DNA from 3 places in the Paenibacillus borealis genome. Region 2 is predicted to be linked to each of the others. Evidence: predicted binding sites of a transcription regulator. Region 2 holds the regulator's gene; each other region holds the start of a gene.

Region 1 (10,645 bases), 2.9 Mb from region 2:
AAGAGGGCTATGAGGTTATCTGTGCTTTTGACGGCAACAGTGCTGTAGAGCTGGCTCTGTCCAGACGCCCGGACCTGATGCTGCTCGACCTGATGCTGCCCGGCAAGGACGGGATGGATGTGTGCCGTGAGGTGCGCTCTGCGCATCTGGATATTCCGATCATCATGCTTACCGCCAAGGACGGAGAGATTGATAAGGTGCTGGGCCTGGAGCTGGGTGCCGATGATTATGTGACCAAGCCGTTCAGCACCCGTGAGCTGCTGGCCAGAGTCAAAGCCCAGATGCGCCGCCAGCATAAGCCGGCCTTGTCCGAAACGCTGAGCGAAAGCGTGGAGAGCAAGCAGGGGGTATATCATTTCGGCTTATTTATCGATACGGATATGTATCTGGTCTACAAAGACGGCGAACCGCTGGATCTGACGCATCGTGAATACGAGCTGCTCTATTATATGATCCGTCATGCCGGCAAAGTAATGACCCGGGAGCATCTGCTGCAGGCCGTATGGGGCTTCGAATATTTCGGTGATGTGCGGACCGTGGATGTAACGATCCGCCGGCTCAGAGAAAAAATTGAGGAGAATCCCAGCAAGCCGGAATATATATTTACACGGCGCGGACTCGGTTATTTGATGCATAGCCCCAAAAGCGGAGGGCTGTGATGAAAGCACTGTCCTTTTTCCGGACGATTCAGGCCAGGCTTATCGTTATTTATGTGCTGCTGATTCTGATTGCGATGCAGCTGATCGGCGTGTATTTCGTCAGCTCCATGAAGAATTCACTGACAGATAATTTCACCAAGGACCTGAAGGCGCGGGCGGAGATGCTCTCGATCCTCACTGCCGACAAATTCGGGAGTGAGACGGGCACGGCAGATGAAGAATCTGCTGTGGAAAGTCTGCGCGGCATGGTGAACAATCTGTATATTAACGGCGCTGAAATTCAGGTGCTGGATGCGAGCGGCAAGATTATTACCACTTCAGTTCCTTCGCAGAACGATTATGTGGGCCAGCGCAATACCCAGACTGTTGTCAGCCGCGCCTTGCAGGGGATCAGCGACAACGAAGAATATATCATCGCGGATGACAATGTGCGCAAGAAGGTTGTGGCCAAGCCGGTGATTTCCGGTGACAAGGTCGTAGGGGCGATCTATATCGCTGCAGATATGAAGGATTTATATGCCACAATGAGCCGGATCAACAGCGTATTCCTCTCGGGGCTGCTGCTGGCGCTCGCCCTGACAGCGGTGCTGGGGGTTATACTCGCGCATACGATCACCCATCCGATTAAAGAAATGACCAAGCATGCCACTGCGGTGGCGGAAGGCCGCTTCAACCGGAAGGTTCCCGTCTTCGGCAATGATGAGATTGGCCAGCTGAGCCAGGCTTTCAACTATATGACGGACAGGCTGCGCGAAGCGCTGTCGCAGAATGAAGAGGAGAAGGAGAAGCTGTCCTCCATCCTGGCGAATATGAGTGATGGTGTGGTCGCGACGGATGAGAGCGGTGCAGTCATTCTGATGAACACCCGCGCCGCCTTGATGCTGGGTGCGGAAGGGCCGCTTCCGGAAGGAGCGCCGCTCGATGAGCTGCTTGGACTTGACCATGAGCAGTCAGGGTCGCTGGCTCAGGGCAATGCCCAGTCGGCAATGCTGCATCTGTCCCCCATGGGCGGAGAGGACCCTAATATTGTGCGGGTCACCTTCACCCCGATTCACCGCCGTGAAGGCGGGCGGATCGCAGGGACGATTGCGGTGCTGCAGGATGTCACCGAGCAGGAGAATCTTGAAGAGTCCCGCCGTGAGTTCGTGGCGAATGTATCCCATGAGCTGCGGACGCCGCTTACGACGATTAAGAGCTATGCGGAGGCACTGGATGATGGTGCGCTGGAGGATCCGCAGCTGGCCGTGCGGTTTGTCGGGGTCATCCGCAACGAGACAGAGCGGATGATCCGGCTGGTTACCGATCTGCTGCATCTGTCGCGCCTGGATTCTAAAGAGTCCAGTCTGCGTATTCAGCAGACGGATATCTCCGAGATGCTGGAGGATGTGGCTGACCGCTTCTCCTTCCAGATCCGCCAGAAGCGGATTCATATCAGCACCCGAGTGCACAAGGAGATAGCCACTGCCTGGCTGGACCGCGATCAGATTGATCAGGTGCTGGGCAATCTGGTCTCCAATGCCCTGAAATATACGCCGGAAGGCGGTACGATCCGGCTTGAAGCGCATAAGACTGAGGACGGAATGCTCGCAGTTTCTGTACGCGATTCCGGGATCGGGATTCCGAAGAAGGACATTGAACGCATATTCGAACGCTTTTACCGGGTTGATAAAGCCCGCTCGCGGAATATGGGCGGCACGGGTCTCGGGCTGTCCATTGCCCGGGAAATTGTCAAAGCGCACGGCGGCTCCATTTCCCTGCAGTCTGAGCTGAATGAAGGCTCACTGGTAACGTTCACGCTGCCTTTGATGAAGCATAGGGGGAGTGAGGCGTGAAGGAGAAAATCAAGTCATGGATGCTGGTCTTGCTGATACTCGGAAGCCTCGTGGAGAGTTATTACCTGATTTACAGGCTGCCGGGCAGCGACTCGGCGGTGTTATCGGAGAATCTGTATGTGAAGACCGATATTATGGGCCCAAAAGAAAAGGTCGAGAACCTGCTCTATCCTGATAAAATGATTATTCATATGGGCGAGGATAAGCATACGCTGTTCTACCCCAGCTCAACCTTCTATAATCTGATTCTGAACCGGCTGAAGGGGCGCAGCTTCGAGAGCTTCCAGCGCCGCTCTGTGCAGGATTTCGACTGGAATAAGATCCGCAGGGAGAATCCGGGTATTGAGCTGTCCTTCGGGTCAGGGATTCCGGTAACGCTGCTGCAGCGGGTGATGCAGATCTCGCCGGATTCGCTGTTTGAAGGAGAGAGCATCGACCGGATCTGGATTTACAATATCAAGAATGATTCCAAAGCACATGCCATCTTCTTCAGCACACGCGGTGATATTGTGTATGAGGCGGCGAAGGCGGACCTGACGGTGCAGGACGTGCAGCAGCATGTGGACTTCGGCAAGAACCTGACACCTTATACCGCTGTGAACGGCGAGTATTATGTGCCTGAGGCGGCAATTCCGCTGGTTGAGGTAGTGATGCCTGCGGGTATGTATACCATTGAGCAAATGCAGAGCAATCTGTTCTTCGATGCGGGCAGCACAAGATATATTCCTGAGAAGGACGGCTCCAAAATCTACACTGACAGCAAGCGCAGCCTGCAGGTGGATCAGGAGCAGAACTGGATGAGCTATAGCGATCCTGCCGCTCTTCCGGACGGAGACAGTACACCGGCGAAGGATGCGCTGGAGGCGGTGGATTTCGTCAACATGCATGGCGGCTGGAACGGAACCTACAGGCTGGCGGCTACAGAAGAAGGCCGGCAGGACCGCAAGGTATCTTTTCAGCAATATTACGGCGCCTACCCGTCGGGTTCCTATCCGATCATGAGTGATTCTCAGCTCCAGTACGGAGTGATTCATCTGGAGCTGCAGCAGGGGACCGTATCCTCTTATGAGCGCTCCCTGATGTATATGGATGAAGAGAAGTCGGAGAAAACAATTGTTGAGCTGTCCGGGGGCGAGGCACTGAAACAGCGTCTTGCCCAGATTGGAAGCTCCCTGCGGATTACTGATCTGACCCCCGCCTATATGCCTACGCTGACAGGGGAGAAGCTTAAGCTTCATCCGGTCTGGCGGGTTACGCTCAGCGACGGCAGTGTGCTGACGCTGAATTAGATTAAGATTATCCAAGGAGGAAACGGTATGGACTGGGGAAGAGCCAAAAGTGTATTAATCTACGCCTTTCTGGTGCTGAATCTGCTGCTATGCTATCAGCTATGGATAGATGTGCGCGATCAGGTCAGTGCGGGGCTTGACTTCACTTCCCTGTCCGCAGAAACGCAGGCGGTGATGGAGGAGAAGGGCATCCGGCTGCTGTGTCCGATTCCGGCTGCCACTCCGCAGCTGCCTGATATCACGTACCGCTATTCCGGAGAAGAGCAGAACGAGGTGCCGGTGAAGCTTAACGAGCCGATCGACAGCAAGCTGATGTATTCCTCTTTCTCCGAACTGAGCAGCCTGCTGGAGAGCCAGATTACGGATATTGCGAATTACCGCTTTGATTCACAGGAGAGCGAGGTGGGCAAGTTCGTGCTTCATCCGCTGGTGGACAATAAGTGGTCGCTGTTCAGAGTAAGGCTGGAGCTGATTAACAGTGACCAGAAGATTGTGGCGTACCGTTGGCCGCAGATTGAGATCGGTGCCAGCCGGAGCGATAATCTGCAAAAGGTGCTTCCGGCCTCGCAGGCGCTCAGCAGCCTGATCGAAAAGTATTTCCCGGCCAATTCTGCGGTGAAGGAGATTGAGCTTGGCTATTACGGTGAATTATTCAACTCCGAGAGTCAGGTGGCTTCTCCGATGTGGCGGTTTATGCTGGAGAACGGCAGTGCCTATTACGTGGATGCAATTAGTGCGGACATTATCAGTCCTAAGACAACAGAGTAGAAGGAGCAGGAGAGATATGGGGATTTCATTTACAGTACTGTCCAGCGGTTCTACCGGGAATGTGACGGTGGTGCGTAACGGCGAGACCACGCTTATGATCGATGCGGGTCTTAGCGCGAAGCGCATTGATGAGCTGCTGGCCATGCGCGAGCTGACGGGAGCAGATTTAGACGGGATTCTTGTGACCCATGAGCATTCCGATCATATCAAGGGGCTTGGAGCGATTGCGCGCAAATATGATCTTCCGATCTATGCGAATACCAATACCTGGGGAGCGATAGAGAAGGGAATCGGCAAGATTGCCGAGCATAACCGGGTCATTATGGAAACCGGGCAGCACCGGGATTTCGGCAGTATGCGGGTAGAGTCGTTCGCGATTTCCCATGATGCTGCGGAACCGGTAGCCTACAATTTCTATGACGGCAAGGAGAAGCTGTGCGTGGCGACAGACCTCGGGTATGTCAGCGATAAGGTGAGGACGGCAATATCGGATGCCGATGTGCTTGTGCTGGAATCGAATCATGATATTGAGATGCTGCGGATGGGGCGTTACCCGTGGAATACGAAGCGGCGGATTCTCGGCGATCTGGGGCATTTGTCCAATGAGGCAGCGGGAGCGGCGCTCAGCGAGATACTGACGGGGCGGACCAAACGAACCTATCTGGCCCATTTAAGCAGAGACCACAATATGATGGATCTGGCGAAAATGTCTGTGCGCGGCGCGATGGAAGACCGGGGCTGCTTCTTCAAAGACAGCGAGTTCAGACTCTGTGATACTTATTATGACCGGCCTACGCCATGGGATAAGGTGAGCCAGTCATAAGACGGTCCAGTTCAGCGATTTGGTGCTCCAGCTCCTGGCGGGAGAATAGTCCCTTGGCAATCAGCAGCTCGATCAGTGCACTTTGGACAAGAATCAGATGATAGTGTTCATCCTTGAGATCCCCCAGCTTGCCGATAAACTGTACCAGGTCCATACTTGTTGAGAATGACTCCATAGTCCGGCCCTCCTTTTAGATGAATTGTAGCGGAAATGTAAATATTTCACATGTAATTTAACACAGAAAAAATGTGGGCGGCGCTGTTGCCTGTGATACAATCATATAGAGCGTACTAATACTATTGTAGTCTTTTAAGTTGCAAAATATTCCGTATATAAGCTTATAAACTTTTTAGTAGGTTGAAAGAATAGGAGACACCCCTTGCGCTTAGAACCCACAGGAATGTGGTGAATGAATCAAGTGAAACCTTTTAGCACTTTGTGAAGTCTAAGAGTTATAGCGGTTAAGCTCGGGCGTGGTTGCTTGGCGTTCAGGTCTTGAATGCGGTGGCAATAGAGGGGAGAGGATTTAACGTGGGATTGTTTGATGATGATTTCTATTCAACCAAGGTATCGCGGCGCAGAACCGGCAAACAGGGTGTCTCCAAAGGATACGCCGAAGGGAAATGGTCTGTCCGCAGATCGCGGCGTTCGCTTTCAACCTGGCAGATTTCCCTGATCAGCTCAGTATGCAGTGCGGTTGTGGCTGTATTGCTGTTCAGTCTGGTTACGGGACAGCTGACCGAGGAGAAAGCACAGGCTCCGGCGGTTATTGATAAGGTAGCGGTAAGCAGCGCGGATCCGTATGACCGGATTATTCAGGCTGCTGCGCTTGTCCGCCCGGCGGTGGTCAGCATCATTAACCATAAGGAAGACAACGAAGAACTCAATATTCTCGATGAGTCTGCACTAGGCTCGGGAGTTATCTATAAAAAGGACGACAATAAGGCATTCATCATTACCAATAATCATGTCATTGAAGGCGCCGGCAAGCTGGAAATTGTGACTGTAGACGGCGAGACCCGCAAAGCGGAGCTGGTTGGTGCTGATAAGGTGAGCGATATTGCAGTACTCTCTATTGACGCCAAAGGAATTGACACCGTTGCGCAGATCGGTGATTCCTCCAAACTGCGTCTGGGTGAGACGGTCATAGCGATCGGCAATCCGCTGGGGCTTGGGGATACGCTCACTTCAGGTATTGTCAGCTATACGGAGCGGACGATTCCTGTATCCCTGAATCAGGATGGGGTATACGACTGGGAGCAGGAGGTTATCCAGACCGATGCTGCCATTAATGAAGGCAACAGCGGAGGCGCACTGGTCGATCTGGACGGCAAAGTGATTGGCATCAACACGATGAAGATCTCTGATACGGGTGTGGAGGGACTGGGCTTCGCCATTCCGGCCAATCATGTGATGGAGACAGCTGACGAGCTTACAACCAATGGGAAAATCGCCCGTTCATACCTGGGTGTGTACTCTGTGGATCTGAATAATCCGTATGTACCGCTGGCTGAAGACCAGCGCAAGGAGCTTAACCTTCCGACTACGGTAACCGACGGGGTTGTGGTATTGGATGCAGTGGGACCGGCGAAGGATGCAGGCCTGCAATTCAACGATGTCATTACCAAGTTCGATGATAAGTCGATTACATCCACCTTGGCTCTGCGCAAATATTTGTATGACCACACCAAGATCGGTGATGATCTGCAAATTACATTTTACCGCAATGGTGAAGTGAAGCAGGTGACCGTACAACTTCTTGAGAAACCCGAGGAATAAAACCGGAAGCTGCCGTATATAATAATAGGGCAGTCAGGATAACGGACACGGTTCATGCCGTCCTCTTATGCCAAATATAAGAGGACGGAGCCCGTTTCAAGTCCAAATCAACGGGGTAAACAATGATATCAGCTCTAAATATTACTATTTACGGCAACTGGTAACCCTTACATTGGGAAGAAGACCTTATAAGGGAAAAAACGGAGAAATTCGGATAGGACAGCTTGCCTTTGTTATAAAGGTGTGGTAACATGAAATTATTCATACAATTGATACCTAATTCTCGCATTGAAAAGGGCTGTCAAATGAATTACAACCTTTCTCAATGTGTGAATTTTTTCTTTGTCTGAAGATAAAAAGAACATATTAATTTAAATTTGTGGAGGTAACACACATGCAAACAGGTACAGTTAAATGGTTCAACGCAGAAAAAGGATTCGGTTTCATCGAAGTTGAAGGCGGAAGCGACGTATTCGTTCACTTCAGCGCAATCACTGGCGACGGCTTCAAAACTTTGGACGAAGGCCAACGCGTTGAATTCAACGTTGTTCAAGGCAACCGCGGACCACAAGCCGAAAACGTTGTAAAACTGTAATTAATAGAAGGTGCCGTCCCCGCTTGTGAAAGTTGGGACGGTCTTTTTTTATCGTTACTGAGCTTGTAACATAAAGGAAGGGAGGAACGGCAATGAACTACCGGAAGAAGCCTTTGGAGGAAGTACCGGAAGAAAATACCGCAATATGGGCCTGTACCAACGATGGATGTAACGGATGGATGAGGGATAATTTCGCATTTGAGCATGCGCCTTCTTGCCGTCTCTGTCATTCCCCCATGGTTCGTAGCATGAAGATGCTGCCGCAATTGCTTAATTCGAATGGCGATCTCAAATCGCTTAAGAAAGGTATTTCCATTACCTAAACCAATGCCTTTATGAACCAAGACAACTATAAATGATGAACAAATTCAAGACGGCGAAACCGTCTTATTTTTTTTGCTTTCTTTATGTAATATTGTGATATTTGTCACAAATTTATTGATTTTCATGCTGAAACAGGGTGTATAATGTGATAATTATCACACTTAAGGCCCTGGAAATTTGACAGAATAGACATATCGAATGGGGAGAAGGAAGGGGAGAAATATGGATACAGTAATGCTGTCGCGTATACAATTTGCGTCGACGACGATTTTTCATTATTTCTTTGTGCCGGTATCGATCGGACTAGCGCTCTTAATTGCTATTATGGAGACCATGTACGTTAGAAAAGGCAATGAAGAGTACAAAAGAATGGCGCAGTTCTGGGGGAAGCTGTTCCTCATTAACTTCGCAGTAGGCGTAGTGACAGGGATATTGCAGGAGTTCCAGTTCGGAATGAACTGGTCTGACTATTCACGCTTCGTCGGCGATGTTTTTGGAGCCCCGCTGGCTATTGAAGCCTTGCTCGCATTCTTCCTGGAGTCCACGTTCATCGGAATCTGGATCTTCGGCTGGGATAAGGTATCCAAGAAGGTCCATCTCGTCTCCATCTGGCTGGTAGCACTCGGAACGATGCTGTCGGCATTCTGGATTCTGCTGGCGAACTCGTTCATGCAGCATCCGGTAGGCTTCCAGGTGAATAACGGGCGGGCGGAAATGAATGATATCTTCGCACTGATCACGAACGGGCAGCTGCTGGTGGAGTTTCCGCATACAGTACTCGCTGCATACGCTACAGGCGCATTCCTGGTAACGGGGATCAGTGCTTATAAATTACTCAAGAAGCAGGACGTTCCTTTTTTCCGGAAATCGTTCGAAATCGCAGCCATTGTTGGTATTATCTCTTCATTCGGCGTAGCTGTTGCAGGTCATGCCCAGGCACAGTATCTGGTAGAGACCCAGCCGATGAAGATGGCCGCCTCCGAAGCACTCTGGGGTGAGAGCGGCGACCCGGCACCATGGACGATCTTTGCCAATATTGACACGGATAACAAAACCAACAGCAATGAAATTCAGGTTCCCTATCTGCTAAGCTTCCTGTCCTACAGTAAATTCTCCGGTGAAGTGAAAGGGATGAATCAGCTGCAGGCGGAATATGAGCAGGCATATGGACCGGGAGACTATATCCCACCTGTCAAAACAACGTTCTGGAGCTTCCGGATTATGGTGGCTGCAGGCTCACTGATGATCGCGCTTGGCGTGTATGCCATCTATCTCATGTGGCGCAAAAAGATGGACAAACCGAATACCTGGTTCATGCGGTTCATGTTCTGGGGGCTGCTGCTCCCGCCGATTGCCAACACTTCGGGCTGGATTATGACGGAGATGGGGCGTCAGCCATGGACGGTATTCGGACTAATGACTACAGAAGACAGTGTATCACCTAATATTACGAGCGGACAGGTGTTATTCTCAGTGATTTCATTTACCGCAATTTATGCCATACTGGGTGCAGTGCTGATTGGCCTGTTCATCAAAGTTATCAAAAAAGGGCCTTATGCTATGGATAACGACCACGGCGAATCCCACGATCCGTATAACAAGGAGGAATCAACCCATGCTTTCTCTTAATGAATTGTGGTTTCTGCTGATTGCAGTGCTGTTTGTCGGATTCTTCTTCCTTGAAGGCTTTGACTTCGGCGTAGGGATGGAGACTCAGATTCTCGCCAAGAATGATACAGAGCGCCGGGTGCTGATTAATTCCATCGGTCCGTTCTGGGATGCGAATGAAGTATGGCTGATTACGGGGGCGGGCGCAATGTTTGCCGCATTCCCGCATTGGTACGCGACGCTCTTCAGCGGATTCTATATCCCGTTTGTGTTCGCCCTGCTGGCGCTGATTGCCCGCGGTGTTGCCTTTGAATTCAGAGGTAAACGTGATTCGAAGGTATGGCAGAAAACCTGGGATGTCTGCATCTTCTTCGGCAGCTTCCTGCCGCCGTTCCTGCTGGCTGTGGTGTTTGCCAGCTTCATCAAAGGCTTGCCGATTGACGGGGATATGCAGATGTATGCCGGTTTCTTCGATATCGTTAATGCCTATACAGTTGTAGCGGGAATTACAGTAGTCCTGCTGTGTCTGGTACATGGACTGATGTTCACCACGCTCCGTACCCTTGGAGACTTGCAGGAACGGGCACGCAAGCTGGCCCAGAAACTGCTGATCCCGCTGGCAGCGCTGCTGGTAGCCTTCGTTATTATGACGTACACCATGACGGATATCTTCGATAAACGCGGAACACTGCTATGGATTGTAGTTGTTCTGGGCGTAGTTGCTTATCTGCTCGCCGGATATTTCATGACTAAGAAGAAGGATGGTTATGCCTTCGGAATGACCGGAGCGGTAATGGCGCTGTCGGTAGCTTCGATCTTCATCGGACTGTTCCCGCGGGTGATGATCAGCTCGCTGGATCAGGCGTTCAACCTGACGATTACGAATGCGGCTTCCGGCCACTATTCACTGAAGGTAATGACGATCGTTGCCCTGACGCTGCTGCCATTCGTGCTGGGCTATCAGATCT
Region 2 (10,645 bases):
GCGCTGCGTGCGCTTCGCCTCCGTGCTGGATTTCGCCATCGCCAAGAATACGTGGCGCGGCCTGATGCGCCAGCGGGACAAGCTGGCGCATATTGCTGTGGAGCGGGTGCGCGCGGAGGTCGAGCGCATCGTGGAAGGTCCGCACCCGCAGCGCGGGCTGGGCCTCCTGCTGCGCAGCGGCCTGCTGCCGCGCGGCAAAGCGCCGTTCCCCTGGACCGGCAGTGACCTGGCGGCAGCCGCCGCCCGTACAGCCGGTCTCGGAGACCTGCAGGACGCCCGCCTGCGGTGGGCGCTCCTGCTGCATGCACTGGGATCGTCCGCCGCTGCGGCGGATGAGCTCCTGCGGGCATGGACGTTCCCGGGGGCGGCGCGCAGCAGCGCCGCCGCCGTACTGCGCGTCCGCGAAGCCTGGGACGCGGCTCTGTCTTCGGCGCGGCCGGAGGACCCGGGCGCCACGGAGGGCCTGCGGCGGCGGTGGATCGCCGCCGTGCTGGCCCACGGCCAGTCAGCCGCCGAAGGGTGGCTGACGCTGCTGGCGGCGGCGGAGGCTTCCGCGGCGCCAGCAATTAGCACTGGCGCCGTCCCGGCTGGCCAGGATGTCCCCGCCGGACCTCGTGCGCAGCTCCTGCGCTCCTGGACCGCGGCCATGCCGCTCCGCAGTCTCGCGGAGCTGGCGGTTACGGGCCATGAGCTGGCAGAGCTGCTGCAGAAGCGGCCCGGGCCTTGGCTTGGCGTGCTGCTGCATAAGCTGCTGCTGGCAGCAGCAGCCGGCGCTATTGCAAATGACAAACAATTATTGCTGCAGGAAGCACAAAGGATGGATAGAGATGAACAGTGATGATACCCTGCCGCTTCGCCTCATGAAGCGGGAGGATTTCGTTTCCGGCTGGCCTGGCGAAATCGTCCGGATGGATTCGGTGGCGTCCACCCAGGAGGAAGCCAAGAAGCTTGCCGAGAATGGGGCTCCTGAGGGCACCGCAATTATGGCCGAGGAGCAGACCGGCGGCCGGGGCAGAATGGGCCGCAAATGGCATTCCCCGCGCGGCAAGGGAATCTGGATGAGCCTGGTGCTGCGTCCGAATCTCCCGCTGTCCCTGACCCCGCAGCTGACTTTGCTGGCAGGGGTTGCTGTCTGCACGGCAATCCGTGAGGTTACCGGGGTTCCTGCCGGTATCAAGTGGCCTAATGATCTGCTGGCCGGCGGGCGCAAAATCTGCGGTATTCTGCTTGAATCCTCCCTGAGGGAGGGAGGCCTTCATTACTGCATCGCGGGGATCGGCATTGCTGTCAATCTGACAAATGACGATTACCCCGCCGAGCTGCAGGGGATTGGTACTTCGCTGCTGATTGAAGGCGGGGGCATTCCCGTCGACCGTACCAGGCTTGCTGATGCGGTGCTGGAAGAGCTCGAATATCTGTACACTCTTTACATAGAGCAGGGCTTTCAGCCTATCAGGGAACTGTGGGAATCGATGTCGGTAACGCTGGGGCGCCAGGTGTGTGTGAATACGCCGCAAGGCCGCAGCGAAGCCACCGCAGTAGGTCTGGATGACAACGGAGGATTGCGGCTGCGCAATAGCGCTGGCGAGATTACAAGCGTATTGTCAGGAGAGATCGAAATCATCTGAGCACCGGAATATGCCGCCTTATGTCATATTTTTAGGTGTAATTGTCTGCAGATTTTGTTATAATAGCTTCAGAGGCGGCATCGCTTGCGGGCGAGCTGTACTTCATGCCACTGAACCTTTTAAGAAGTTGTTTACCGGATTTACCTTCATAACTGTATGTAACGGTTACGTTGGATTCTGCTCTGAGCCGTAAGGACCGAGACAGAAGGGACGATCGCGAGTGACTCTTTTTTGCCCTTCGGACCTTTTTAGCGGACCATGCTAAAAGGTTTTTTTGTTTGCGCGGTAACGCGTATTTTATGGAAAAGGGGAATGAGAGCTAATGGCTGAGAAACATCCGCTGAATATTATCAAAATGAAAAAAATGAAAACGGACGGTGTGCCGCTGAGCATGCTGACCGCTTATGATTATCCTTCGGCCCTCCTGGCCGAGGAGGCAGGCGTCGACCTGATTCTGGTAGGCGACTCACTAGGGAATGTCGTGCTTGGTTACGATACAACCCTGCCGGTTACCATAGACGATATGGTCTACCACACCCGCTCTGTGAAGCGCGGGGCGCAGAACACGTTTATAATCGCGGATATGCCCTTCATGACGTATCACGGAAGTGTGGATGAGACCTTGCGCGGGGTGCGCAGGCTAATGCAGGAAGGCCAGGCCCATGCCGTCAAAATGGAAGGCGGCCTTGAAATCTGCGCAGCAGTATCCGCTGTAGTTGCCGCCGGAGTGCCTGTACTCGGACACATCGGCTTGACTCCGCAATCGGTCAATATGATCGGCGGCTACCGGATTCAGGGCAAGGATGCCAAGGATGCACAGCGGCTGATCGATGAGGCAAAGGCGCTTGAAGCTGCCGGTGCCTTCGGTATCGTCCTCGAACTGGTAACGGAAGAAGTGGCGGCCGCCATCTCCAAGGCTGTCAGCATTCCGACCATCGGCATTGGTGCGGGCCGCTATTGTGACGGTCAGGTGCTGGTGTTCCATGATGTGCTGCGCTATGCCTCCCCTTACCGGGAGAAACGGTTTGTCAAAACCTATGCCGATGTCGGCAGTCTGATCCGTGAAGGCATCAGCAGCTATGTCCGGGAAGTGAAAGACCGCTCCTTCCCGGCGGAGGAACATGTGTTTAACGCGGATGAAACAGTACTGGAATCCCTATACGGCGGTGCCGGCAAAGGAGCAAAATAAGATGAGAGTAGTCAGAACAATTGCACAGATGCGTGAAGCGCTGGAATATATGCGTCAAGGCGGCCATGGGCCGGTCGGTTTTGTACCTACCATGGGGTATCTGCATGAAGGCCATGCGAGCCTGCTGCGCGCAGCAGGTGAGAAGAGCGGCACAGTAGTGATGAGTATATTTGTCAATCCGCTGCAGTTTGGCCCTAATGAGGATTTCGCTTCCTATCCCCGCGATGAGCAGCGTGATCTGGCGCTTGCTGAACGCGAGGGTGCGGATATTGTATTTATCCCAAGTGTCGAGGAAATGTATCCCCAGCCGATCCGCACGGGAGTTTCGGTGTCTTCACTTACTACACAGCTCTGCGGAGCTTCTCGTCCGGGCCATTTTGACGGAGTGACTACGGTGGTGAGCAAGCTGTTTAATATTGTACAGCCGGATTATGCCTTCTTCGGGCTGAAGGATGCCCAGCAGGTAGCTGTTCTCCGCCGGATGGTGGCTGATCTGAATATGAATGTGGAAATTATCGCCTGTCCGATTGTGCGGGAAGAAGACGGACTGGCCCTGAGCTCACGCAATGTCTATCTGAGCGCTGAAGAGCGCAGACAGGCACTGGTGTTGTCCCGCTCCTTGCGTGAAGTGCGCCAGGCTCTGGAAGACGGCAAGGTGAGAACAGTGAATGAGGCGCGGGAGCTGCTGGTTTCGGTTATTGCTGAATCCCCGCTCGCGGTCATCGATTACGCGGAAATCCTGACTTTCCCTGATCTGGAGAGCCTGGAAGGCGGCAGTAAGCTGAGTGCTGCCGGCGGAGAGGTGATTATGGCACTTGCCGTGAAATTCGGCAGAACCCGCCTGATCGACAATAATGTATTTATTCCCAAGGAGGCTCACGCTCTTGTTTAGACATATGATGAAATCCAAAATTCACCGTGCTACCGTCACCGAAGCCAATTTAAATTATGTCGGCAGCATTACCATAGATGAGAATCTGATGGAAGCCGCGGATTTGCTGGAGAACGAGAAAGTGCAGATCGTGGATAACAACAATGGTTCCCGGCTGGAAACCTATGTGATCCCGGGGCCGCGCGGCAGCGGCGTTATTTGTCTGAACGGTGCAGCCGCTCGCCTGGTACAGCCGGGGGATACTGTGATCATTATTTCTTACGCCATGCTGTCATCCGAAGAGCTGGCGGCCCACAAGCCGACTGTTGTGTTTGTAGATGCCGACAATCAGCCGGTGAAGCTGGCGGATCATGAGATCCACGCGACGATTGCCTAAACCCCGCTGTTTGAGCCATGTAATCAATGGCAGGGATGAAGACACCCCGACTTGTGAAAAATGAAGTCAGGCAAGCTTAAGCTGACTTCATTATCAGTAAGGGTGGGATGTCCGGTGTTTCAACATTTATTTGCTGAGATGAACAAGATGCTGCAGGAGATCAGTACTGACTATCCTACTGCGGAGGGTGCCCGCCGCAACGACCTTTTATCCAAATATAATATGCTCCACCGGATCAGCGATGAGGTAATGGATGAATGGCTGGCCTTTGCCGAGAAGCTGAGCCAGTTCCGCGATCAGGCGGATTTCCAGCCGCAACCGGAGCAGGAGCAGGAAGCACCTGAGGAGGAAGCGCCAGAGCTTGCTATGGATGCTTTTGTCAGGGGACAGGGCTATTATAAGCTGCTTATGTACCGCAAATGTATCGAACAGTTCAAGGAAGTCACTGCCCGGCACCCGGACAGTCTGGCTGCCCGCCTGTACCTGGCGATGGCTTACCTGCAGGAAGGCGAAGCGGAGACGGCTTGGGGCCATCTGAATCATATGCTTGGCCTCATCCGTGAAACGAAGCTGAAGGCGATGATCTATAACGCGCTTGGCTGCATCAGAGCCTCCCAGGAACGCTTTAATGAAGCAAGTGAGCTGTTCAGCCTTTCTCTCCTGCATGATCCCGCTCTCCCTGAGCCGAACGTTAATCTGGAGGTTTGCCGCAAGCGGGGCGGAAAGCTTCAATTCGGACATCAGCTGGTCTCGCTTTTATAATTACTTTTCATCCATTCAAGCGATGCGGCCTTCTTCCCAGGGGGTGTGCATCGCCTTTTTTCGTAACTTCTGTTATGCTGATAAAGAGTCTCAAGTGAAAGGGAATAGAACTTATAATGAAATTTGCCGTGCTTGATTTTGAAACTACGGGAACCCAATCTGTGGGTGAGATCATCCAGGTTGGCCTTGCCATTATAGAAGAAGACAGGTCCATCTCCCGGGTGTATGGTTCCTTTGTCAAGCCCGGAGCACCCATTCCTCCTTTTATTACGGGCTTGACCGGAATTACAGACAGTGATGTGCAGGATGCGCCGGAGCTTGATGAGATGATGATGGAACTGGTGCCTCTGCTCGATGATGTTGTGCTGGTTGGACATAATGTGGCGTTTGATTTTCATTTCTTGCAGAATGCGCTGGACCGCTGCGGCTATTTGCCGTTTCAGGGCCGGATTCTGGATACCATCGATTTTCTCAAAATATGCTTTCCCTCGCTGACTACCTATCAGCTTGGGGCAGTGAGCAGTCATTTCGGCCTTACGCATGAGCGTCCGCATCAGGCGGACAGTGATGCCCTCGCGACGGCGCTTGTGCTGCTGAAATGTATGGAGGAGCTGGACAGCCTGCCTCTCCTGACCATCCAGCGTCTCAATGAGCTGTTCGCCGATGAGGACAGTGACCTGGCCTGGTATTTCGACGGTCTGCAGCGTGAGCGCGAAATGGAGACCTTCCAGCCGGAAGGAGACCTGACCTTCTACCGCCAGCTGGCACTTGCTGTAGGTGACTGGGCAGAGCTGGCTCCGCCGCGAGATGAAGGATCTGACAACCCGCTGCAGAATATTACCTTCGGGGAGTATATGGAAGAGGTAACCAAGCGTCTGAAGGACACCCTTCCGCAGTATGAGAGCCGTGAGGCACAGGAACTGATGATCCATGAGGTCATAACGGCGCTTGATCAGGATAAGCACCTGCTGATTGAAGCGGGCACAGGTACCGGCAAATCGCTGGGGTATCTGCTTCCGGCCATTTATCACAGTGTCCGCAGCAATCAGAAGGTCATGGTCAGCACGCATACGATCAACCTTCAGGATCAGCTGCGTGAGCGCGACATCCCTCTTTTGACGAGTGTTGTGCCATTTCCATTCAAGGCTGCGATCTTTAAGGGAAGAGGGCACTATTTGTGTCTGCGCAAGTTTGAACATAGAATAAATAAAAAGGACTTCATAAGTCCCAGGGAAGAAGCGCTTACCGCTGCTCAGATGATTGTCTGGCTGACCCAAACGGAGACAGGCGATGATGAAGAGCTTAACTTAAGCGGGCGCGGCGGTGACTTCTGGGAGACCGTAGCCAGTGATACCGACTCCTGTCTGGGACGTTCGTGCCCTTGGTTCCGGAAATGTTATTATCACCGGGCTAAACATGAAGCCGGAATTTCCGATGTGGTGGTGACCAATCACTCCAAATTATTTGCAGACGTTAAGGCCGGGCATCAGCTGCTTCCGGCTTACGAGCATCTCATTATAGATGAGGCTCATCATCTGGAGGATATAGCCGGCAAACACCTCGGCATGCAGATGAAATACTTCACCGTAGCGCATACGCTCACCCGCCTGTACAAGGACAGCCGGAGCGGACAGCTGCCTGCTCTGCGCCAGACTCTGCAATCGTCCGGCAGTGAGCAGGCTTCGGAATGGAGCGGCGTCATCGACCGGATCTACCCGGATCTGCTTACCGTTAAGGAGTCCTGGGATACGCTTAGCGATAAGCTCTTCGCCCTGCTGCCTGAACGCAGCGATGCCGGAGCTGGTGAAGCCGGCCAGCTGGTCGCACGCCTGCAGCCGGGCAAGAAGCCCAAAGAGTGGGAGGAGCTGGCTGCCCTGGAGAATACACTCAACCTCAGCCTGAGCGATATCATCCGCAAGGGTGATAAAATGCTTAGTGAGATGCGTGATACGGACAGCCAGTCCTCATCGGACAGCCTCGTGACGGATATCGGCGGGTTGTTCAAGGACCTGGCCTCCATTAGAGAGCAGATCCGATTCTTTATGGGACTGAATGACGAGAATATTGTGTACTGGCTGGAGGGGAGCGGTAATTACCGCGGCAAGTCGCTGCAGATGTATGCCGTTCCGGTGGATGTCAGCACCCAGCTGCGGGAGCTGTTCTTCGACAAGAAGAGGAGTATCATCCTGACCTCGGCCACCTTGTCTGTGGATAAGTCATTCCAGTTCATGATAGATAATCTGGGTCTTGGCGAGGCAGCAGAGCAGGGGCGTCTGATGACAGCACTGCTTCCGTCTCCGTTCAAATACCGCGAACAGGCGCTGCTTGTCATTCCGCGTGATTTCCCGAGCGTCAAGGGAAGCATTGGGGATGCCCGCTTTGTAGATACGCTGGTCCATTCTCTGGCCGAAACTGCAGTGGCCACACGGGGGCGGATGCTCGTACTGTTCACATCCTACAAGATGCTGCGCCAGGTTTATGATCCGCTGAAAGAGGCGTTGGCTTCGCAGGATATCATGGTGCTAGGCCAGGGTGTAGAAGGCGGCAGCCGGAGCAAGCTGATCCGGCGGTTCCAGGACAGTTCGGCGTCTGTCTTGCTCGGTACGAGCAGCTTCTGGGAGGGTGTAGATATTCCCGGGGAGGCTTTGACCTGCCTGGCGATTGTCAGACTGCCCTTCCAGCCGCCAAATCATCCGCTGGCTGAAGCGAAATCAGAGCTGCTGCAGGCACAGAAGAAGAATCCTTTCATGAAGCTGTCTGTCCCGCAGGCCGTGATCCGATTCAAGCAAGGCTTCGGAAGGCTGGTCCGCACCGCACAGGACCGCGGAATTGTTATTGTATATGATACCAGAGTCATTGAATCTTATTATGGGAAGTATTTCCTGTATTCGCTGCCCGGTCCCAAGATGGAGCATATGCTGACTGATCAGATGGTGCCGCGGATTGCAGAGTGGCTGGAAGAAGGCGGGGTTTAATATCCGTTCCCCGGTTGATATTATGTATAAGTAATTATGGTTCTGAAGTCCCGCGCTCCACGGCTGCTGCCCAATTGGGCAGTACCGGAGCACGGTTCCTATAATCGGATTATCACATCAAACTTTTAGGAGGAGAAAACATGAAATCGGATAAAATATCGGAGGCCGTCGTCCGCAGACTCCCAGTGTACCTGCGTTTCCTGAACGATCTCCAAAAACGTGAAATCTCTACAGTTTCTTCTCAGGAGCTGGGACAGAAGCTTGATCTTAATCCCGCCCAGATCCGCAAGGACCTGGCTTATTTCGGTGATTTCGGCAGAAAGGGCATCGGTTATGACGTCTCTTATCTGATTGAGAAGATCCGTCATATTCTGAAGCTGGACCAGCAGATTAACGTAGCTCTAGTAGGTGCGGGTAATCTCGGCCACGCCTTGTCGAATTACAATGCCTACTTGAAGGATACGATGAAGATTACAGCTATATTTGATGCTTACGAGCCTAAGGTAGGCCAGCAGATCAACTCGTTGACTGTGCAGCCGATGAGTGAGCTGGGGGATACCATCCGTGCGCAGGGCATCCGTATCGGAATTATTACCGTTCCGGACAGTGAAGCACAGAACGTAGCGGATATTCTGGTGGATTCGGGCATTGAGGCCATCCTCAATTTTGCCCCTGTTATTCTTAAGACTCCGGCTAATATCCGGATTCATGCCGCCGATTTCACCACTGATCTGCAGAGTCTGGCTTATTATTTACATGACGGAAAGGACGAAGCTGAAGATGAGCAGCAATAAAACGATTATTAAAGACGGCCGTTTCCTGGTTCCAGGCAGCGACAAGCCGGTTCTGAACGGTTATATGACCATAGAGAATGATCTGATTACTTACATAGGTGAAGCGAAGCCTGTAATCGAAGAGGATGCCCGGGTTATTGACGGCAGCCGTCTGCTGTTTATGCCGGGTCTCGTCAACACCCACGGCCATGCAGCGATGTCCCTGCTGCGCGGGTACGGTGATGATATGGTGCTTCAGGCTTGGCTGCAGGAAAAAATGTGGCCGATGGAAGAGAAATTCACCGGTGAGGATGTGTACTGGGGAACCTCTCTGTCTGTTCTTGAGATGCTGAAGGGCGGCACTACGACCTTCCTTGATATGTATGATCACATGGACCGGGTTGCTGAGGTCACCGAGCAGTCCGGCATCCGCGGCGTGCTGATGCGCGGTGTCATCGGACTCTGTCCGGAAGAGGTCCAGAATCACAAGCTGGCTGAGGCAATTGCTTTTGCCCGTAACTGGCATGGTAAGGCTGACGGCCGAATTACTGCGATGCTCTCGCCGCATGCGCCTTACACCTGTCCTCCGGAGTTTTTCATGAAGTTTGTCCAGGCGGCTCATGATCTTGATCTGCCAATGCACACGCATATGTCCGAAACCCGCCATGAGGTGGAGCAGAATGTGGCCGATTACGGCCTGCGTCCGGTCGCTCATCTGGAGAAGCTGGGAATGTTCACCCGGCCGTCCCTGATCGCCCATGGCGTTCATCTGAATGATGAAGAGATTGAGATTCTGGCCCGCCACAATGTCGGTGTATCCCATAATCCAGGCAGCAACCTGAAGCTGGCCAGCGGAGTAGCCCGTGTTCCTGAGCTGCTCAGAGCAGGAGTTAAGGTCTCCCTGGGTACGGACGGTGCAGCAAGCAACAACAACCTGGATATGTTCGAAGAGATGCGTCTGGCCGCGCTGATTCACAAAGGCGTAAGCGGTGATCCGACAGCAGTACCGGCTCCAGAGGCGCTGCTGATGGCGACCGAATATGGTGCGCAGTCTATTTTCCTGAACCAGGTGGGCAGGCTTTCAGCAGGGATGAAGGCCGACTTCATCGCGATTGATATTGATCAGCCGCATTTGCTCCCGCATACCGATCTTTTGTCCCATGCAGTATATTCAGCCAGTGCCAAGGATGTCGAGCATGTCTGGGTGAACGGCAAACAGGTTGTGAAGCACGGACAATGCCTGACACTCGATGAAGAAGCCATCCGCCGCAAAGCACAGGAAACGTTCGAAGCTCTGCTTAAACGGTAATACAGGCTAAATGGAAAGGAAGCTGTATGTTGAAGAAGAGGAGAAAATGGCTTCCGCTGGGGATCTCCCTGGTTCTGCTCCTTCTGTTCGGACTAAGCCAGTTCTATGCCTACATTATGAAGGATCAGTGGAACGAGCGGAGTGAAGCCAAAGAGATTGCCAGAGCACGGGCCGGCTTAACTGAGATATCCAAAGCACAGAAATCCGTCTGGGATGAAAATGCGATTTACTGGGTGCTTACCGGAAAAAATGATGCAGGGACTGAAATGATGGTTTGGGTCCGCTTTACCAGGGAAGGCCAGCCTGCCGGAGGCGAAAATGATTTATACGCGGAGGAGCTCAGCAAAGGGACTTCTGAGGCGCAAATCCGTGATATTATAGCTGACCAGCTTCCGGGTATTACGATTAAGCGGCTGCTGCCCGGAGTATATAATGGAGAATATGCCTGGCAGCTGTTTTACAAAAAGGACGGCAGGTTCTATTACAGCTTCTATCGTTTCACAGACGGCAGTGCTATCGGTGAAGGGTATAGCCTGCCCAACCGGTAAGCGGCAGCCAGTATGGTTTACAGCAGGAGCGGGGGGACAGTTGAACTGTTCTCCCGCATTTTTTATGCATATAAGCCGGAATTTAAATGCTTCTTCAAGGGAGAGAACAGTCTATAGCCATTCTTGGACTTGTGACTCACCGGGAGCTATGGCTTAATAATACGGGAGGGGAAAATTCCAACCCGTTTCGATG
Region 3 (10,645 bases), 3.1 Mb from region 2:
CACAGATACGATTCAAGGCCTGGCCGTTGAGGCGGAGTACGGGATGGTCGGTGACCGGGTAGATGAGATCCGGACGACGCAAAGCGCGATTGTGCGCAGAAAGGAGGAATAGACAGTGGACATTCAAACCCGGGTACACACGATATTCATGCTGGTGGGAGCAACGGAATGCGGCAAATCGACGTTTGCGAAGGAAGTCCTGATCCCGCAGCTGAAGCTTGCGGATAGCTCAAAAGGGATGCGCACAAATGTGCAGTACTTGTCCTCGGATAGCATCCGACAGGAGATCTTAGGGTATGACTACGATAAATATGATCAGGTGATGCTGGAGGCGAGCTCGCATACGTTTCAATTGTTGTTCGAGCGGCTGAAGCTGGTAACCTCCTGGCCGATTAATGCGGAGTTTGTGATTATGGATACGATTGGACTGGCTGAAGATTACCGCAGTAAAGTCCGCGCAATTGCCCAGGAGAACAATTACAATCTCGAAGTCATTCTGTTCGATTACCGCAAACGGGAGGATTATTATGCCTCAGAGCGGTCGAAGAAACTGATCTCGGGTCATCTGAACCGGTTGAGAAAAGAAGTGCTGCCCGTATTGTCACGTGAGGGCTACAACAAAATCCATAAAGTGCGCGCGAAGGATTTCCTTCTGGAAGGCGCGGGTGAGGGCGAAGTGCTGTCTAATTCGGACTACCGGGTGATCATAGAAGACTGGGAGGCTTATACTTCGGCAGTGCTTCCGCAGGATCTGGAGTATATTGTTGTCGGCGATGTCCATGAGTGTGTTCAAGAGCTTCAGGGGCTACTGCGCAGCTATGGATATAAAATAGAAGAAGGTAAGTTAAGCGCTACAGATAAGCTGAGTAACACAAAGATTATTCTTACCGGCGACTGGATTGATAAAGGCAAGCAGACACGGGAGACGATAGAGTTCCTGTATGAGAACCGGGGGCATTTCCTGCTGGTGATGGGCAACCATGAGAATTTCGTCTATAAATACCTGCGGGGTGAGATTCAAGGGACCGATCCGGAGCTGCTAAGAACGTATTTTGATTCGACCCGGGCTTTAAAAGAGGACGCTGAGCTCTTCAGTAAATTCTCGGTACTGGTGGAGGATTCCAAGCCTTTTTACCGCTATATCGGTATGCAGGGTCCTTCCTTCTATGTTACACACGCGCCCTGCCGCAATAAGTATATCGGGAAGCTGGATACGAATTCGCTGCGCCATCAGCGTAACTTCCGGCTGGACCGTGAATCTGCGTACGAGCAGCAGCTTGATTTCCTGAAGCAGGAGGCGGTGAGTAATCACCCGTTCCATCTCTTTGGTCATATTGCCGCCAAGCAGACGTTCCGGATCAAGAACAAGCTCCACCTCGACACGGGAGCCGTGCAGGGGAACGGCCTGACTTCTGTCCGCATATCGTTCAAACCTTTTTATAAAAGCCATAAATCTCATCAGATTGTGCTGCAGGAAGAGTTGCCAACGTTGTTCCATGAAGAGCAGCCCGTATCGCTGCAGGAGCTGGATTACGAAGCTGTGCGCAGATTGCAATATTCCTCGCGGAACCGGGTCAACTTTATCTCGGGGACGATGTCACCTGCGGATAAGGACGTAGCTGCCGGTGAGCTGGAGTCGCTGCGTAAAGGTCTGGATTATTTTGCCGGGCGCCGTGTATCGGAAGTAGTCTTGCAGCCCAAGTATATGGGATCACGCTGTAGTGTGTATCTCTACCGGGAGATAGAGCAGTGTTATGCAGTCAGCCGTAATGGATATAAGGTCAAAGCGGTCGATTTGACTCCGGTTTACGAAGGACTGCTGCAGAAATTCGGAGCGTATATGGCGGAGCAAAACATTCGTGTACTTCTGCTGGACGGGGAGCTGCTGCCGTGGAAGGCACTTGGGGATGGGCTGATTGAGCGTCAGTTCCGGCCGATTGGGCGGGCTCTGGAGACAGAGCTGGAATTCCTCAGACAACATGGGTTCGAGGAGTCGCTGGGCAAGCTGATTCAGGATTATGAGGCGAGCGGCTTTGAGCAGGATCAGCATCATCTGACCAAAGAGGCGCTTAACAGCAGCTATGGCTCTCATGTGTACCAGACGTATAAGCATATCCGGGACATAAGAGATTCCTACGTAGATCTTGACCAGCGGGACGAAGCTTACCAGATATATAAGCAGCAGCTGGAGCTATATGCGGGTGATGCGGAGCTTGAGTATAAACCTTTTGCCATCCTGAAGGAAGTGCTGGAAAGTGGGGAAGAACGGATACCTGACGGATTGACTTCGGAACAATACCGCTTCTTGAACGACGACGAAGTGCTGGTGCTCGACCTGAATGAGCCGGATGCCTACATCAAGGCAGAGGAGTATTTCGCAAAAATAACGGTGGAGAAGCATATGGAAGGTATCGTCATTAAGCCGGAGCAGGAGCAGCAGGGGGTGGTTCCGTATCTGAAGGTCCGTAATCCTGGCTACCTGTCGATCATCTACGGGTATGACTACAAGTTCCCGCATAAATATGCCAAGCTGATGAAGCAGAAGAATATCGCTCCGAAACTGCGCACGTCCTTAGCTGAGCACCGCCTGGGCAGACAGCTGCTGGAAGTGAAGCTGGATGAGATTTCGGCGGAGAACGAGGTCTACAAGCAGATTGCGGCCAACCTGTTATTTGAGGTAACGAAGGAGAAGGAGATGGATCCGCGGTTGTAGAAGGAACGTGATGCAGACAAAAATAGGAGGGCAGACCATAACGGTCCGCCCTCTTCTCTATTCCGTATATTTACCTTCTTATCCCATAACGACGAGCACATCATTCTCTGCTGCCAATTGGGTAACCGGAATCAGGTCGCCCTGGATTTCTTCACCGTTAATGACGATACGGGATACCCCTTTTTGCACGCCGTTATTGTTCTCAACCCGGATGTTCAGCTTCTTGCCGCGGAATTCCCGCACCATAGAGAATTCTGTCCAGTCGGAAGGAACACATGGGTTCAGGCGGAGGCCATCCTTCTGCGGCTGAACTCCCATGATGCCCTCTACCAGGGAGACCATGACGGTCGAGGCGGTGCCGGTGAGCCAGTGCACATGTGCCCGGCCCTGGTACGGGCTATCCTTGGACTCGACGAATTGGCCATGCACATAAGGCTCAAGCTTGCGGACCTCAGCTTTATCATTCATGCTGGCCGGACTGCAGTTCAGGAAATACTCGAACGCGCGGTCGCCATTGCCGATCATCGTCTCGGCCAGAATGAGCCAACCCTGCGGCTGGCTGAAGATGCCGCCGTTCTCCTTGGTGGAGGCGTTGAAGAGGGCCATAAGGGCTACGGGCAAGCCGTATTTACGGAATGGCGGATAGAACAGCATAGTACCGTAATCTGTCCGCAGATTCTCGTAGACTTTATCCATGGAGACCCTCGCCTGCTCTGGACGGGCGGCGCCGCTTAACACTGCCCAGCTTTGCGGGTTCATCCAGATCTTACCTTCTTCGTTCTCCCAGGAGCCAATCGTATAATTGTCCTCGGTGAACCCGCGTACGAATTGGTCTTTCTCCCAGGCATACTTCTGAATGTTACCGTCGAGCTCATCAAGCAGGCCTTGTGCCCACGCTACATCTTCCGGCTTGTTTTTATTCTGGGCAATTTCCATGAATATTTTGAAGCCCATGTACAGCTGGAAGGCGACGAACAGAGATTCTCCCTTGGCTCCAAGACGCAGACAGTCATTCCAGTCCGCATGCAGCCCAACCGGCATACCGTGTGCACCCATGCGGTCCAGACTGAACTGCAGGGCCTGGCGCAGATGTCCATACACCGTATCCTCGCCTTTATCCGAATAAGGAACCACTTCATTCGTAAAGTCCCAGTTACCGCTTTCATTTAAGTATTTAATAACCGTCGGGAACAGCCACAGGGCATCATCGGCGCGATAATGGGGATGACCGGTCTCCCGCACGTATTCCGGATCGTCCGGAGTGCCTTCATGGCCAGGATTATGATCGAATTTGACGAGTGGAAGCCCGCCGCCATTGGATACCTGGGCCGAAATCATCAGTCTCAGACGCTCAAGGGCCATCTCATGATCCAGATGGATAATGCCTTGAATATCCTGTACCGTATCCCGGTAGCCTAGTCCGTTACGAAGACCGGAGTACTGGAAGGAGGCAGCACGCGACCAGATGAAGGTAATGAAGCACTGGTAAGCATTCCAGGTGTTGATCATATTGTTCAGATTATCGCTCGGGGTCTGGACCTGGAAGCGGTTGAGCTTGCTGTGCCAGAACGCTTTCAGTTCTTCGAGCTCCTCCTCTACAACAGACAAATCCTTGTAGTGGCTGAGAATTTCAGACGCGCCTTGCTCATCGTATTGTCCCAGCAGGAAAGCGACTTCTTTCTCTTCGCCCGGCTGCAGCTCCACATTGATCTGCAATGCACCGCAGGCGTTCGTGTTGTAGTTGAGTGAATTGGAACATTCACCGTTGGCAACAGAAGCCGGGTTCCCGTAGCTGCGGTATTCTCCCAGAAAGGTATCCCGGTCGCCGTCGTAACCGGCCACCTCCGCGCCGGCAGCGCCGAAGAATCTCCAGGTTTGCTCCTCGGGGATATTCTCATTGATGACCTGCAGGATCTTGTTATTCTTATAATAAGTCCGCGAGATAAACAGGGTGTACTGCAGGTTGACGGTATCCTGCTCATAGTTGTTATTGTTGGTTAGTTCAGCAAAGCCGAAGAGAGCCAGCTTCCGTGCTGTGGTGCCATCATTGCGGACCTTCATCCGCCATACCTCATAGGTTTTGTTCAGCGGCACGTAATATAAGGACTCTGTATGGATGTTATCGTAATCCGAGACGATGTTCGTGTATCCGGTTCCATGATGGCATACGGATTGATATTGATCCAGATCTTTACCTACCGGCTGCCAGGAGCCGGACCAATAATCCCCGTTCTCCAGATCTTTTACATAAATGTAGCGCCCGGGTTCGTCATTGGAGTTAAAGTGGTAGCGGAGATGCCGTCCGTTGGCTCCGGATTTCACGAAGCTGTAGCCTCCGGCATTTCCTGAGATAATTGCGCCGTATTCCGGCGAGCCAAGATAGTTGGCCCATGGGGCTGGTGTATTTGGCTTCGTGATGAGGTACTCTTTGTTTTTTTCGTCAAAATGACCGTATTGCATAACCATTCCTCCTACAAAGTGGATGACAGGCAGGAGTGTAAACACGCGTTCACAAACGGTTGGAATTTCCCGCCCAATCTCATTATAAGACAGTTCCGGCCTACCTAGAAACCCTAATTTTTAGTGTAAAAAGCAAACAATATAATATTTTTATAGCTGTTTGTTATATTGCAGTCCTCCCCCTAAGGAGATGGACTGCATTTTTGTATGCAATTATTTTATTGCGGCGTCAACTTCCTTCTCAAAGGCCTCCAAATACTGATTGAAAATTCCGGTATCAAATTTTGCAGTAGTATCGTTGGCTTTAGGCGGATTCTGTTGAACCAGGCTGTATAGACGATCTGTTTCGGAGGAAAGCTTCGTCCAGACCTGCTTAAGTGAATCGTATTTGGAATCAAGACCGGCGATATAGCTGTCGTATTCCTTTTTCTTATCCATGGTCTTGGCCAGCTGCTCAACGGTGAAATTGATATCCAGATTCTGTCCTGTACTGCCGGTCCCGCTATTCATATACGAATGGATGTCAACAAATCCTTCGTTCCACACATCGGAAATGACGAAATTCCGGATATCTCTTAACATTTCACTAGGAGCAGGTACGGTTGATAACGAAGCTTCCGGGAGGTGCTCTTTGAAGACCTTTCTTGCTTCGCCGAATGTTTCCTGGTCAGATGAATCTGTTGCCCATATAATTTTCAGGTCACTGATAAGAACGATCAATTCGCTTTTGGGGTTAGAGGCCTTTTGGCCTTGAATTAGCACGGCCTCAACTTTCATTCCGCCTTCATCAGAATAATGTGTAGACTCGAGAACCTGGGGATTCTTAAGTTTCTGGTCATCAGGTGTTTCTACGGATTGAATCATTTGAAACAGCGGCTGGGCATCCGGATAGACGTTGTCAGTGATAAAGACCTTTTTCGCTTCCCCATCTGACCCGTTTAAGAAGACGTTGACGTATTCAAGCGCCACAGCTTCTGTATCAGACAGTTTTTTAGGTGCAGGTGTTGGTGCGATAGTAGGTTCAGGCGCGGGTGTCTCTGAAGGACTCACTGAAGAAGCCTGTGTTTCTGCCGAAGCAGCAGCTGTAGACGCCGGAGACTCTGCCGTGTTTTTATCCGAACTGCACCCCGTCAGCGCCATAAAAGCAATGATCAAACTGATAACAAATTTTCTCTCCATTTTGCATTTCCCCCTGGTAATATATTTATTTCCAGTTCTATGTACGCGCTTTGACAGGCGGGGTTTCAGGTTTGAAATTTGAACGCTATCATTCACCCTAATATGATATATTTAATATTGAAATTTAATGCAGGGCCCGACGAAGGAGTGCTACATGACACAATTTGTCTATAAGCAAATTATTGATGACCTCAAAATGAAGATTTTTGCGGGACGGTTTGCTGATATGAGATTGCCGGATGAGCGCAGTCTTAGTGAAACGTATCAGGTTAGCCGCAGCACCATTAAGCGTGCGCTAACCAAGATGGAGAGCTACGGCATTATTTTCAAGAAACGCGGATCCGGAACCTTTATTAACCCGTTGTACATAAAAAACGATTCCATCTTTAATTACGAAGGCTCTAATCTCGGGGTTTCTGACAACTTCCAGATGCATGGCAAGAAGCCGGAGATCAAAGTACTGAATTTCGAGGTTATTCGGCCTACGGAAGAGCTTCAGCGCGATTTGTTCCTGCAGCCCCATGATTTTGTATATAAAATTGTCCGCTTGCGTCTGTTTGATGATGAACCCTTTATGATCGAGACCGGATACATTCCGATTAAAATCGTGCAGGATCTCGATATGGCGATTATAGAAGGGTCGATCTTTCATTATCTGGAGGAATCGCGCAATCTGGCGGTCACCAAATCCTTTTTGTCTATTTTTGCCGAGCCGTCGTTAGCTAATGATCAGGAGCTGCTCCACCTGAAGGAAAATGAGCCCGTGGGGATTATGGAAGGGATCTTCTTCCTGGATAATGGGACGCCGTTCGAATTCTCACATATGCGGTTCCATTACAAATATCTGAAATTCAATACCTTCGTATCGGTTCATTAACGGAATAACTGAATAATAATCACGAAAGGCCGGGAAGATAGTTCCGGTCTTTTTGTTTGCCCCAGGAAGATCAGGAGGGCGGCGGAGTATAAAAAAGAGGCTTGTGAAATAAATTACAAATACATCCATGGTTATTAAAATTATGCTTCTTTTATAACTAATTTGCTGCGGATTTCATACTATGTTCAAAAATTCACAATATTGGACCGTATCAATTGCTAAAAAGATTGAATTTATTAAAGCCAGGAGTATGATGTAACTGTAGAAGTGATATATTCAAAATACAAAGATAAAAATTAGGGAGTGGAAGAAATGGGATTATCAATCGCACAGGTGGATTATTCTTCTAAAACTTATTTGGCAAAGCTTGACGCCTACTGGCGCGCAACCAATTACATCTCCGTGGGTCAGCTCTATTTGAAGGATAACCCGTTGTTAAGAGAACCTTTGAAGGACGCAGACGTAAAAGTGAAGCCGATCGGACACTGGGGCACTATCCCTGGGCAGAACTTTATCTATGCGCATCTGAACCGCGTAATTACTAAATATGATTTGGATATGTTCTATATTGAAGGTCCGGGCCATGGTGGCCAGGTTATGGTGTCGAACTCCTATCTGGACGGAAGCTACACTGAAATCTACCCTCAGATCACTCAGGATATCCCTGGACTGAAGAAATTGTTCAAACAGTTCTCGTTCCCGGGCGGAGTTGCTTCCCATGCTGCTCCAGAAACACCAGGATCGATTCATGAAGGCGGCGAACTGGGTTACTCCTTGTCTCACAGTGTGGGTGCCATTCTGGATAACCCGAACCTGATCTCGGCAGTTGTTGTAGGTGACGGTGAAGCAGAGACCGGTCCTCTGGCGGCTTCCTGGTTCTCAAACCGGTTCATTAACCCGATTACAGATGGCGCGGTGCTGCCGATTCTGCATTTGAACGGCTTCAAGATCAGCAACCCGACCATTCTGTCCCGGATGTCCAGAGAAGAGTTAACCGCTTATTTTGCAGGAAGTGGCTGGGAACCGTTCTTCGTTGAAGGCGAGAATCCTGATCTGATGCACCCGGAAATGGCTAAGGTTCTGGACACGATCATTGAAAGAATCGCAGCGATTCAGAAGAATGCCCGCGAAAATAACGACACCACACGCCCTGCTTGGCCGATGCTCGTCTTCCGTACCCCAAAAGGCTGGACCGGTCCGAAAGCGTGGGACGGTGTGCCGAATGAAGGCTCCTTCCGGGCCCATCAGGTGCCGATTCCGGTAGATCAGAAGAATATGAAGCATGCACCAGCATTGCTCGAATGGCTGAACAGCTACAGACCTGAAGAATTATTTGATGAGAATGGCCGTTTGAACGCTGATCTGGCTGAGATCCTGCCTACTGGCAACAGACGTATGGGCATGAATCCTGTAACGAACGCCGGTAACCTGATCAAAGATTTGCACAAGCCGAATTTCCGCAACTATGCACTGGATAATTCCGTACCGGGTCAAGTGATCGCGCAAGATATGGCCGTACTGGGTAAGTACCTGAAAGAGGTTGTAACGCTTAACGAAGAGAACCGCAACTTCCGGATCTTCGGACCGGATGAAACGATGTCTAACCGTCTGGGACCTGTGTTTGAAGTGACGAAACGTCAATGGATGGATTCCATCCAGGAACCGCAGGATGAATTCCTGGCTCCTTACGGCCGTGTCATTGATTCCCAATTATCCGAGCATCAGGCGGAAGGCTTCCTGGAAGGTTATGTACTGACGGGCCGTCACGGATTCTTCGCCAGCTATGAAGCGTTCCTGCGCGTTGTCGATTCGATGATTACCCAGCACTTCAAATGGCTGCGCAAGGCGACTGATCAAACTTGGCGCGCAGATATTCCATCCTTGAACGTTATTGCAACATCAACTGTATTCCAGCAGGACCATAACGGTTACACTCACCAGGATCCGGGTCTGCTGGGTCACCTGGCTGATAAGAAGCCGGAATTTATCCGTGAGTATCTGCCGGCGGATGCCAACTCCTTACTGGCTGTCTTCGACACCATTCTGAATGACCGTCAGAAGATCAACCTGATTGTATCCTCCAAGCACCCGCGTCCGCAGTGGTTCTCGGCAGATGAAGCTCAGGAACTGGTGGACAAAGGCCTCAAAATCATTGACTGGGCAAGCACCGACAAGGGCGGAGAGCCGGATGTGGTTATTGCTTCGTCGGGTACAGAACCTACTATGGAGAGCCTGGCTGCGATCTCAATCCTCCATGAGAAGCTGCCTGAACTGAAAATCCGCTACATTAACGTGGTAGATCTGCTGAAGCTGAGAAGCCGGAAGCTCGATCCGCGCGGCTTATCTGACGAGCAGTTTGATCAATTTTTCACAAAGGATAAACCGGTCATCTTCGCCTTCCACGGCTATGAAGGCCTGATCAAAGACCTGTTCTTCGACCGCCACAACCATAACCTGCATGTACATGGCTACCGCGAGAATGGCGACATCACTACACCGTTCGATATGCGTGTACTCAACCAGATGGACCGCTTCGACCTCACGAAGGAAGCTGTGCTGAGCTTGCCGGATGCCGGCAAATATCAGAATATCGCTGATGAAATGGATGCTATGGTGAAGAAACATAACCAGTACATCCGTGAAGAAGGCATCGATCTTCCAGAGGTTGAGAACTGGGTATGGAAGGCTTTGAACTAATTAACGTTCAGACGTGTAAATTGAATTAATTATAGTAAGCTCTCAAGAGGGAGTGCTCCGGGTAGTCATGAAAATGGCGGCGGGGCACTCTTTTTGTGCTGGATAATATGAAGCGGCCGGGTCTGCCTGTTAGAGAGCGCTTTGTCAAAAAAAGCTGCTGGACTCGAACGATCGGAACCTTTGACGAATGAAGGATTTACGGCGGTTTTTAGACTATACTAGTATAAAGCAAGGCTATTAATATTTTGGATAATCAGGAGGCTGCAGATGAAGAAACTGAATAGGTTCATAGCTCCTCCTCTTCAATTTGAGGTGTTAGAGCATGACCGGGTAATTGCCAAAGTGAAACTGGATTATATAAATCAAACCGTTGAAGTCTGGCAAGATGATAAGGTTGAGCCTGTTTTTTTGCCTTTTCCGGGTAAAGCTAAGGTCTCCGTTGGGGATGTGCTGGACTATTTCGAGTCCCGCTGTGTACCGCGTACCCGGCATCACATCGATGAAATACTGCAATCCTTGGGGCTGCAAGAATATGTTCCTACCGATATTGTGAAAAAGACGCATGGCGTTCTGTATGATGATTATGTATGGATTAGATTCTCTGATGAGGAGCTGAAATGTGCGGATGTCCATCCCCGTTATGCAAGTGAACAAGGAGTCCCGTCAAACCTTTGTCAGCAGCAGTAAAGGTGATCAAATGAAATGGAAAATGGGATTAT

Evidence for each region. The regulator Rex, encoded in region 2, represses fermentation and respiration genes when NADH is low (regulators of the CRP and FNR family bind a similar motif). The targets are predictions, from matches to a motif close to TTGTGAAATATTTCACAA.
Region 1: a site for Rex is predicted at 8,161-8,178, ahead of PBOR_RS34585 (cytochrome ubiquinol oxidase subunit I). Genes of this name have one in related genera too.
Region 3: a site for Rex is predicted at 7,331-7,348, ahead of PBOR_RS01070 (phosphoketolase family protein). Genes of this name have one in related genera too.

What each region holds. Positions count from the first base shown of each region.
Region 1 covers NZ_CP009285.1:8,112,729-8,123,373, reverse strand. Annotated here, with positions in the region: gene yycF (response regulator YycF) at 1-659, shown strand, start outside; gene walK (cell wall metabolism sensor histidine kinase WalK) at 659-2,491, shown strand; gene PBOR_RS34620 (YycH family regulatory protein) at 2,488-3,780, shown strand; gene yycI (two-component system regulatory protein YycI) at 3,808-4,548, shown strand; gene PBOR_RS34610 (MBL fold metallo-hydrolase) at 4,565-5,371, shown strand; gene PBOR_RS34605 (hypothetical protein) at 5,340-5,546, opposite strand; gene PBOR_RS34600 (S1C family serine protease) at 5,903-7,150, shown strand; gene PBOR_RS34595 (cold-shock protein) at 7,545-7,745, shown strand; gene PBOR_RS34590 (cold-shock protein) at 7,838-8,068, shown strand; gene PBOR_RS34585 (cytochrome ubiquinol oxidase subunit I) at 8,292-9,698, shown strand; gene cydB (cytochrome d ubiquinol oxidase subunit II) at 9,685-10,645, shown strand, end outside.
Region 2 covers NZ_CP009285.1:5,244,203-5,254,847, reverse strand. Annotated here, with positions in the region: gene PBOR_RS22255 (CCA tRNA nucleotidyltransferase) at 1-838, shown strand, start outside; gene PBOR_RS22250 (biotin--[acetyl-CoA-carboxylase] ligase) at 828-1,628, shown strand; gene panB (3-methyl-2-oxobutanoate hydroxymethyltransferase) at 1,951-2,817, shown strand; gene panC (pantoate--beta-alanine ligase) at 2,819-3,709, shown strand; gene panD (aspartate 1-decarboxylase) at 3,702-4,085, shown strand; gene PBOR_RS22230 (tetratricopeptide repeat protein) at 4,200-4,847, shown strand; gene dinG (ATP-dependent DNA helicase DinG) at 4,964-7,822, shown strand; gene PBOR_RS22220 (redox-sensing transcriptional repressor Rex) at 7,963-8,616, shown strand; gene PBOR_RS22215 (amidohydrolase) at 8,603-9,904, shown strand; gene PBOR_RS22210 (cell wall elongation regulator TseB-like domain-containing protein) at 9,931-10,452, shown strand.
Region 3 covers NZ_CP009285.1:212,919-223,563, forward strand. Annotated here, with positions in the region: gene PBOR_RS01045 (class I SAM-dependent methyltransferase) at 1-112, shown strand, start outside; gene PBOR_RS01050 (metallophosphoesterase) at 116-2,713, shown strand; gene PBOR_RS01055 (glycoside hydrolase family 94 protein) at 2,792-5,173, opposite strand; gene PBOR_RS35155 (hypothetical protein) at 5,387-6,352, opposite strand; gene PBOR_RS01065 (GntR family transcriptional regulator) at 6,507-7,229, shown strand; gene PBOR_RS01070 (phosphoketolase family protein) at 7,542-9,926, shown strand; gene PBOR_RS01075 (hypothetical protein) at 10,194-10,613, shown strand.